DNA from 3 places in the Roseateles agri genome. Region 1 is predicted to be linked to each of the others. Evidence: predicted binding sites of a transcription regulator. Region 1 holds the regulator's gene; each other region holds the start of a gene.
The links. Region 1 encodes HrcA, which represses chaperone genes, less so after heat shock. Its sites were predicted from a motif close to TTAGCACTCNNNNNNNNNGAGTGCTAA; they were not measured.
Positions count from the first base shown of each region.

Region 2: SNE35_RS05595 (co-chaperone GroES) is a predicted target of HrcA. The motif match lies at 1,473-1,499, and genes of this name have one in related genera.
Region 3: rpoH (RNA polymerase sigma factor RpoH) is a predicted target of HrcA. The motif match lies at 2,010-2,036, and genes of this name have one in related genera.

Region 1 covers NZ_JAXCLA010000009.1:127,782-131,052, reverse strand. The annotation lists gene SNE35_RS25705 (hypothetical protein) at 1-417, shown strand, start outside; gene SNE35_RS25700 (hypothetical protein) at 443-991, opposite strand; tRNA gene SNE35_RS25695 (tRNA-Ile) at 1,108-1,184, opposite strand; gene hrcA (heat-inducible transcriptional repressor HrcA) at 1,235-2,263, opposite strand; gene SNE35_RS25685 (NAD kinase) at 2,332-3,207, shown strand; gene recN (DNA repair protein RecN) at 3,208-3,271, shown strand, end outside.
Region 2 covers NZ_JAXCLA010000002.1:302,046-305,316, reverse strand. The annotation lists gene groL (chaperonin GroEL) at 1-894, opposite strand, end outside; gene SNE35_RS05595 (co-chaperone GroES) at 1,078-1,368, opposite strand; gene SNE35_RS05590 (FTR1 family protein) at 1,556-2,308, opposite strand; gene SNE35_RS05585 (hypothetical protein) at 2,423-2,761, shown strand; gene SNE35_RS05580 (transcriptional repressor) at 2,765-3,202, opposite strand; gene SNE35_RS05575 (TonB-dependent receptor) at 3,260-3,271, opposite strand, start outside.
Region 3 covers NZ_JAXCLA010000001.1:370,901-374,171, reverse strand. The annotation lists gene cyoE (heme o synthase) at 1-376, shown strand, start outside; gene SNE35_RS01740 (SCO family protein) at 373-990, shown strand; gene rpoH (RNA polymerase sigma factor RpoH) at 1,034-1,954, opposite strand; gene SNE35_RS01730 (quinone oxidoreductase family protein) at 2,206-3,156, shown strand; gene SNE35_RS01725 (GNAT family N-acetyltransferase) at 3,175-3,271, opposite strand, start outside.

The DNA.
Region 1 (3,271 bases):
GCGCATAGCGATGAGCGCGAAGTCCATTACGTCGCCAGCGACGTTGTGGACTACCTGGGGCGGCGATATGCCACGGTGGACAGGAGCTTTTTGAAACGCGGAGCTCCGCTGTCGGCGGATCCTGCGCTGCGCGGCTTTCGCTCCTGGCTGTCTCAGGCTTCAGTCGCCGAGACTTGGCCCTTCTGCATTCAAGCCGACGGCCGCCCCTTGGACATGGCCGAAGCCATCGCGACGGGCCGGCTCAACGACGACATCGAGCAGCTCAATCTTCGGGAGTTCTCCACGCGCCTCGCTGACGCAGCGTCACGCGCGACCTCGCTCGGCGAAAGCATCGAGGTTGGCGCAGCCGTAAGAACCGCCAAGACGCGAGGCGCAGCCAAGCGGACGACGTGGGACAAGCCAGGCGGCCCTATTTAGGCGAGCCTTCGGGCGCGTCCATGGCTCAGATCGTCTCCGTGTAGCCGCGCGGCCCCTTCTCGCCAATCTCTTTGGCCTCGGCTTCCGCGAACCGGCGATTGGCTTGCATGCGGAAGGCCTCTAGCATGTCGTGCATGCGCATCCAGCGGACCTCGACGATGTCCCGCTGGCTGTCCACGGACTCCCAGAACTCGAAGGCGTCGCCGTCGGCGTCGATCGCCGCGGCATAGCTGTCCATGATCGTCCCCTTGCCCAAAAAGTCAGCGAGGGAATGGAAACGCGACACGTTGAGCATCGACGTGTTCTGGAACGTATGCCCCTCGATCCAATCTCGCAGCTTGCCCAGGTGATAGCGGACCGGAGCCTTCTTCCCGTCGCCGAGCTTGGTGAACGGAGGGCCATCGCCCACCTCCCGCATCGTCGAGAGCTGATCGGTGTTGGTCTGAAGCATCTCCGCGACCTGCGCCGGAGTCAGCAAGAGTTCGCCGGTGCGGATGCCCAGCTCCTGCGCGATCGAATTGGCGGGCATCGCGAGGGTCGCGAGAGGCGCCGCCTCGGATTTCTTGTTGGCCATGACCCCAAGCGTAGCACCCGGGACTAAGCGGGATCTTGAGGGGGCCACCTGGGGGCCATGACTGCGAACATTCAGGCAGTCAAAGCCGCCGCGATACGGTCTTCATAGGAGAAAAATGGTAGGCCGTGCAGGGCTTGAACCTGCGACCAAAGGATTATGAGTCCTCTGCTCTAACCAACTGAGCTAACGGCCCCCGGGGAGGAAGGCGGCGATTCTATAGCCGCTATCGCCGGGGCGACCCGGCTACTTCTGTCCCGACAGCGCCTGGCTCACCATCCTCGACGTGATGTCAACGATCTGGATCATGCGGTCGTAGGCCATGCGGGTGGGGCCGATGACGCCGAGGGTGCCGACGATCTGGCCGTCGACCTCGTAGGGGGCGGAGACGACGGACAGTTCCTCGAAGGGCACGACCTGGCTCTCGCCGCCGATGTAGATGCGCACGCCCTCGGCGCGGCTGGAGACGTCGAGCAGGCGCATCAGCTGCGTCTTCTGCTCGAACATGTCGAAGAGGCGGCGCAGGCTGCCCATGTCGTTGCTGAAGTCCTGCACGGTCAGCAGGTTGCGTTCGCCGGAGATGACGACGCGGTCCTGCTCGTCGACCATCGCCTCGGTGCCGGCCTGCACGGCCGCGTTCATCAGCGTGGCGATCTCGCTGCGCAGCACGTCGACCTCGCTCTTCAGCCGTTCGCGCACCGCTTCCAGCGTCAGGCCGGCGTAGCTGGCATTGAGCCGGTTGCTGGCCTCGGCAAGTTCGCTCTGGCTGAAATCCTTGGCGGTGAAGATCACGCGGTTCTGCACGTCGCCGTCGGGCGCCACCATGATGACCAGCACGCGCCGGTCGCCCAGGCGCAGGAACTCGATGTGGTGGAAGACGCTGGGCTTGCGCGGCGCGGTGACGACGCCGACGAAGCTCGACAGGTTGGACAGCAGGTGCGCGGCGCTGGCGATCACGCGCTGTGGCTGGTCGGGCTGAAGCGTCGACGTTTCCAGCGGCCGTGCATCGGCGCCGACGATGCTGCCCGGCTTGGCCGTCAGCATCGTGTCGACGAAGAGGCGGTAGCCGCGCGCGGTGGGGATGCGGCCGGCGCTGGTGTGGGGGCTGGCGATCAGGCCCAGCTCTTCCAGGTCGGCCATCACGTTGCGGATGGTGGCCGGGCTCAGCTCAAGGCCCGAGGCTTTGGAGAGCGTGCGCGACCCCACCGGCTGGCCGTCCGCGATATAGCGTTCGACCAGGGTCTTCAGCAGTGATTTGGAGCGCTCGTCCAGCATGGTTTTCATTGTAGTTGGCGGCCCAGCCCCACCCGGAGCCGCCATATCGCTGTGGTGTAATTCTTCGCATGGCCAAGCGCTTTCAACATGTGGCAATCGTCGGCAAGCACCAGGCTCAGGGGATCCGCCCGATTCTGGATGAAATCGCCGACTTCGTGATGGGCCTGGGCCTGGAGGTTTCGCTGGAGCGCGAGACGGCGCTGAACACCGGCATGACCGGCTTCGAGGCGCTGACCACCGACGAACTCGGCAGCCAGTGCGACGTGGCCATCGTGGTCGGCGGCGACGGCACGATGCTGGGCTTCGCGCGCGAGATGGCGCGCTACGGCACGCCGCTGGTGGGCATCAACCAGGGCCGCCTGGGCTTCGTCACCGACATCTCGATCGAGCATTTCCGCGACGCGCTGGCGCCGATCCTGGCCGGCAACTACGAGGTGGAGCACCGCGCGATGCTGGAGGGCGCCGTCTGGCGCGACGGCGAGAACATCTTCGAGGGACTGGCGATGAACGACGTCGTCGTCAGCCGCGGCGCCACCGCCGGCATGGTCGAACTGCGCGTGGACGTGGCCGGCGAGTTCATGGCGAATCTGCGGGCGGACGGCGTGATCGTCGCCTCGCCGACCGGCTCGACCGCCTACGCGCTCTCGGCCGGCGGCCCAATCCTGCACCCGAGCATCGCCGGCTGGCTGCTGGTGCCGATCGCCTCGCACACGCTGTCCAACCGGCCGATCGTGCTGCCCGACCTCGGCGAGGTGCGGCTGGAGATCGTGGCCGGGCGCGATGCCAGCGTCAATTTCGACATGCAGAGCCTCGCCAGCCTGCTGCATGGTGACCTGATCACCGTGCGCCGCTCGGCGCACCGAGTGTGCTTCTTGCACCCGGAGGGATGGAGTTACTACGCCACGCTGCGCCGCAAGCTGCGCTGGTACGAGGGAGTGAGCTGAATGCTGCGGCGATTGAATTTGAAAGACTTCGTCATCGTCCCCGAGCTGGAGCTGGACTTCGGCC
Region 2 (3,271 bases), on a different contig from region 1:
GCCGCCCGTCAGGATGGCGATGTCTTCCAGCATGGCCTTGCGACGATCGCCGAAGCCCGGAGCCTTGACGGCGACGACCTTCAGGATGCCGCGGATCGTGTTGACGACCAGGGTCGCCAGCGCTTCGCCGTCGACTTCTTCGGCAATGATCAGCAGCGGACGGCCGGCCTTGGCCACGGCTTCCAGCGTGGGCAGCAGGTCACGGATGTTGCTGATCTTCTTGTCGTACAGCAGCACGAACGGGTTGTCGAGCAGAGCGGACTGCTTTTCCGGCGTGTTGATGAAGTACGGCGACAGGTAGCCGCGGTCGAACTGCATGCCTTCGACGACGTCCAGCTCGTTGTCCAGCGACTTGCCGTCTTCGACGGTGATGACGCCTTCCTTGCCGACCTTGTCCATCGCGTCGGCGATGATCTTGCCGATCGATTCGTCGCTGTTGGCGGAGATCGCGCCGACCTGGGCGATTTCCTTCGAGGTCGTCGTGGCCTTCGAAGCGGCCTTCAGCTGGGCGACCAGGGCCGTGACGGCCTTGTCGATACCGCGCTTCAGGTCCATCGGGTTCATGCCGGCGGCCACGTACTTCATGCCTTCGCGGACGATGGCTTGAGCCAGCACGGTCGCGGTGGTGGTGCCGTCACCGGCGTTGTCGCTGGTCTTGGAAGCGACTTCCTTGACCATCTGCGCGCCCATGTTCTGCAGCTTGTCCTTCAGCTCGACTTCCTTGGCCACGGACACGCCGTCCTTGGTCACCGTCGGGGCGCCGAACGAGCGCTCCAGCACCACGTTGCGGCCCTTGGGGCCCAGGGTCACCTTGACCGCGTTGGCCAGGATGTTCACGCCTTCGACCATGCGGGCACGGGCTTCGCCGCCGAAGATCACGTCTTTTGCTGCCATGTTCTTTTCTCCGAATTCAGTATGTGAGGTTGACCACGCTTTCCAGGCACGTCAGTGGTTGCCAAGGAAAGCGTAGCGAGCGGGTGCCAGGCAAGGCGGGCGGAGCGGAGGGACCGGAACGTACTTCTGTACGTGAGGATCCCGAGCACCGCACCAACGCCGCATGGCGCCCGCGCAGTAGCTTTACTTGGCGACCACTGCGAACAGGTCGTCTTCCTTCATGACCAGCAGCTCTTCGCCGTCGACCTTGACGGTCTGGCCCGAGTACTTGCCGAACAGCACGCGGTCACCGACGGCCACGTTCAGGGCGATGAAGGCGCCCTTGTCGTCACGCTTGCCCGGGCCGACGGCCAGGACTTCGCCCTGGTCCGGCTTCTCGGCGGCGGCGTCGGGGATGACGATGCCGGAGGCAGTCTTGGTTTCTTGTTCCAGACGCTTGACGATCACGCGGTCGTGCAGGGGACGCAGTTTCATGGATGGATCTCCTTGAGATTTCTCGGTGCCACAAGTGAAAAGCCTGCGGCGTCGCAGGCCTTCCCGGTATTCAAAGAGCCCGATTGGCTCGGGCTCCTGAGATATTAGCACTCGTGGGTGTTGAGTGCTAGCAGGCAAATTATAGGGGCGGCCGGTGACGGTTCAAGAGCCTTGCATCCACTGGGTATCAACGAATCGCCGACTCGCGCCACCACGCCCGGGCCACGGCGGCGCCGGGCAGCAGCATCAGCGTCATGCAGACGCCGACGTACCATCGCCCGCCTTCCAGGAAGGGCGTGGCGATGCTGCGGACCGCACTGCCTTGCGCGTCGTCGGCCGTCGCGATCGCGAGCCAACGACCCAAGCCACCCAGCAGCAGCTCGGTCGCCATCAAGGCAAGGATCAGGGTCGACAACTGGAATAGCAGCAGGAGATTCACGCGCGTGGCGATTTGGCGGTAGACCAGGGCCAGGCCCGCGGCGCAGCCGACACCCAGGGCTGCACCGGCCAGCGTCGCCGTGGTTCCGGCCACCGGCCAGGTGGCGTCGAGGAACAGGGACAACTCGACCGTTTCCCGACAGGCCGCGAATGCGGCGACGCCGATGATCGCCGCCGGCATGGCCGTGCGTTCGCCCCAGCGTTCAAGGGCGTCCTGGACCTTCGATTGCAGGCTTCGTACCGAAGACAGCATGCCGGTCGCCAGCATCAGGACCGTCGCGCCGATCGCGGCGGAGATCGCTGCGCGCGGCATCGCGTCCCACGACAGCTCGATCAGCCAGGTGGACAGCCCCACGCCGAGCAAGGCGCCGGAGATCATGCCCACGTGGACCTGCCGCAGCCGGTGCCGCTGATTCTCGTGACGGAGGTAGGCGCGCAGCCCCTCCGCGATCACCAGCAGTTCGGCGATCTCGCGAAGCGTCACCAGAAACGCATTGAACACGGCCTTTTCCTCGATTCACGATTGATGCAGAAACGATTCGCATTATCGACAAATTCAACCGGCGGGACGCGTGCGACACTCGCGCGGATTCGACGAGGACAGCTTGAGCCACGCATGAACGAGAAGGAAATTCAGGGTCTGATCGACCGGGCCATCGAGGATTTCAACGGCAACCTCAATGACCTGGGCAGCGCCATCGGCATGGTGATGCTGTCTCGTCGCTACGGCTGGCGCGTCGTGCTGCTGATCCACAGTCCGAACACCGTGCGCAAGTACCTGAAGATCCTCGGGCTCAAGAACCTGCGGGACGTGGCGCCCGAGGTCGGCGAACTGGCCCATCGCTCCAACGCATGGCGGCTGGTCGATGGCACGGCCAATTTCTGGAAGGTGGTTCGCGGCCAGATCAGCGGCGTGCGCAGCGCGCTGGTCGAGAAATCGGCGGACGAGCACTGAAGATCACCTCCGGCTGCGCCAGGCGGCACGGCACTCGGCGCGACAGCAGCAGCCGAACAAGGTGAGCGCGTGGCGGCGCAGCTCGAATCCGCGCATCGAGGCGATCTCGTTCCGGCGCCGCTCGATGGTCTCGTCGGCGAACTCTTCCACCGCGCCGCACATCAGGCAGACCATGTGATCGTGATGCCCGCGGTCGTCGAGTTCGTAGACGACTCTCGACCCTTTGAACTGATGCCGGGTGAGCAGGCCAACCTGCTCGAACTGCATCAGGATGCGGTGCACGGTGCTGAGGCCCAGGTCCGCATCCGGCTCGGACATCAGGTCCCGGAAAATCTCCTCCGCGCTCCAGTGGCGCTGGTGCGCCCGCTGGAAGAACCTGAGGATCCGGAGCCGGGCGCCCGTGACCCTCAGGCCGCTGGACCTGAACCGGGCTTCGAGAATTGAAGGCGGAGTCGCCTCAGACGACTCCGCCGATGCTTGCGACAACTCCTGCCGCGCTCAGTACTTGAC
Region 3 (3,271 bases), on a different contig from region 1:
GGCGCTGCTGCTGTGCCTGATCATCTTCCTGTGGACGCCGCCGCACTTCTGGGCGCTGGCGCTGTACCGCACCGAGGACTACCGCAAGTCCGGCCTGCCGATGCTGCCGGTGACCCACGGCGCCGACTACACCAAGCTGCAGATCGTGCTCTACACCTGGGTGCTGCTGGCCGCCACGCTGCTGCCCTTCCTGACCGGCATGAGCGGCTGGCTCTACCTGGTCAGCGCCGTGGTGCTGGGCCTGGCTTTCTGCGTCTACGCGATCCGCCTGTGGCGAAACTATTCAGACATGCTGGCGCGCAAGACTTTCTGGTTCTCGATCTGGTACCTGGCGCTGCTGTTCGCGGCGCTGCTGATCGACCACTACATCGCATGATGATCAAGAAACGACTCTTCCTGACCCTCGCGCTGAGCCTTGGACTTGGCCTGACCCTGGCCGCCTGCGACAAGTTCGGCGGCAGCTCGTCCGCCCCCACCTTCAAGGGCGTGGACCTGACCGGTGCCGAGTACGCCCGCACGCTGAGCCTGCCCGATGCCGACGGCCACATGCGCAGCCTCGCCGACTTCAAGGGCAAGGTCGTCGTGGTCTTCTTCGGCTACACGCAGTGCCCCGACGTCTGCCCGACGACGATGGCCGAGCTGTCCGAGGTCAAGCGCTCGCTGGGCGCCGACGGCGACAAGCTGCAGGGCGTGTTCGTCAGCATCGACCCCGAGCGCGACACGCCCGACCTGCTGAAGGCCTATGTGGCCAACTTCGACAAGAGCTTCGTCGCGCTGCGCGGCAGCGACGAGCAGACCAAGGCCGCAGCCAAGGAGTTCAAGGTCTATTACGCCAAGGTGCCCGGCAAGACCGAGGGCAGCTACACGATGGACCACACGGCCGCCAGCTTCATCTTCGATCCGCAGGGCCGGGTGCGTGTGTTCACCCGCTACGGCTCCGGCGCGCAGGCGCTGGCGGACGACGTCAAGACGCTGTTGAACGAGAAATGAAAAAAGCCCCGCTGAGCGGGGCTTCTGCTTTGCTGGCGACGCCTCAGGCCGGCGTCAGCGCCTTGCGCATCTTCTTCATCGCGGCCACCTCGATCTGGCGTATCCGCTCGGCGGAAACACCGTACTCGGCGGCCAGCTCGTGCAGCGTCATGCCGCCCGAGGAATCGTCGTTGACCTTCAGCCAGCGCTCTTCCACGATGCGGCGGCTGCGCGGATCCAGTGCATCGAGCGCACGCGTGATGCCGTCGCCGGCCAGCGCATCGCGGGCCTGGGCTTCCAGCACGCGGGTCGGTTCCTGCGTCTCGTCGGCCAGGTAGGCGATCGGGGCATAGCTCTCGCCGTCGTCGTCGGTCTGCGGCTCCAGGGCCACGTCGCCGCCGGACAGGCGCGTTTCCATCTCCAGCACTTCCTCGCGCTTGACGTTCAGCGTCGTCGCGACCTGCTCCAGCTGGGCCTCGGTGAGGCTCATCCGGTGCGTCTGGTCGTCAGCCACGCCTTCCTTCATGCTGTGCTTCATCGAGCGCAGGTTGAAGAACAGCTTGCGCTGGGCCTTGGTCGTCGCGACCTTGACCATGCGCCAGTTCTTCAGGATGTACTCGTGGATCTCGGCCTTGATCCAGTGCATCGCATAGCTGACCAGGCGCACGCCCTGGTCCGGGTCGAAGCGCTTGACGGCCTTCATCAGGCCGACGTTGCCTTCCTGGATCAGGTCGCCCTGCGGCAGGCCGTAGCCCAGGTATTGGCGGGAGATGGACACGACCAGACGCAGGTGCGAGAGCACCAGCCGACCGGCGGCTTCCAGGTCGCCGGATTCGCGCAGCTTGCGGGCCGAGGCGTTTTCTTCCTCGGCAGTCAGCAGCGGCAGGCGATTCACGGCCGAGATGTAGGCGTCCAGGTTACCGAGAGAGGGCACCAGCGCCCAGGGGTCGCGAACCGTCAGTGCAGCAGTAGAAGAAGTAGACATCGTCAGCTTCGCTTTCCTTGGCAAACCGAACCTTTTGGGTTCCACGGCGTTGATATTAGCACTCCGCCAAGATGAGTGCTAAACAAGAGGGGGTATCGCGGTGATAGCAAGAATTCATAGGGCTTCAGCGAAGAGTGTTTGCTAACTTTCACGCTAAACCGCCGATTTCTGCCGTCGGGATACGCCGGGGAACGGATGCTTGGCTGAGGCAAATCGGATGCCAGGGACTCGCCCGCCGTAGCATGCGGGCCATGAAAGCACTGACCTTCTCTGAATTCGGCGGTCCCGACGTCCTGCGCTGGACCGAACTGCCCGACCCGGTGCCCGGGCCCGGCCAGGCGCTGGTGCGCCTGCAGGCGATCGGCCTGAACTTCGCCGACGTCTACCGCCGCCAGGGGCGCTATCACCTGCGCGGCGCGCCGCCCTACATCGCCGGCTACGAGGGTGCGGGCGTCGTCGTCAGTGCGCCGCCCGGCAGCGGCTTCGCGCCCGGTGACCGGGTCGGCTTCGCCGATGCGCCTTTCGCCAACGCCGAACTGGCCGCGGTCGACTGCGAGCGCCTGATCCCGCTGCCCGCCACGATCAATGCGGAGACGGCCGCCGCGGCGCTGCTGCAGGGTCTCACCGCGCAGTTCCTCGCCAGCGACAGCCATCCGCTGGCGGCCGGCGAAACGGCGCTGGTGCACGCCGCGGCCGGCGGCGTCGGCGGCTTGCTGATGCAGTGGGGCGCGGCCCGCGGTGCGCGGATGATCGGCCTGACCTCCAGCGAAGCCAAGGCGGCGGTCTTGCGCGGGCAGGCGGCCGAGGTGCTCGTCAGCCCGCCCGGCGCCGCGCCGGACCTCACGGGACTGCCGCCGCTGGACGTGGTCTACGACTCCACCGGCATGACCGTGCTCGATTCGCTGACCCAGGTGCGTACGGGCGGCACGGTGGTCTTCTACGGCATGGCCGGCGGCACGCCGCCGCCGGTGCCGCCAAGCATCTTGATGGATGGCTCCAAGCGACTCGTCGGTGGCGACCTGTGGAATGTGCTCACCGGTGCCGAGGAGCGCCGGCGCCGTGCGGCCGAGCTGTTCGGCTTGATCGAGTCCGGCCGCTTGCGCGTGCCGGTGGCCGCGCGCTTCCCGCTGTCGGAAGGTGCTGCCGCGCATGCGCTGATCGAGGCGCGCGGCACCGTCGGCAAGATCCTGCTGATCGCCTGATGACGCTGAAATAACTCGTTAGCTCGACGCCAGTTCCAGCCGCTTGTAGTACATCGCGCTGGCGTGCAGCCGGCCTTCGGCGCAGGCGCTAAAGTCGGGGATCTCGCCGGCGCGC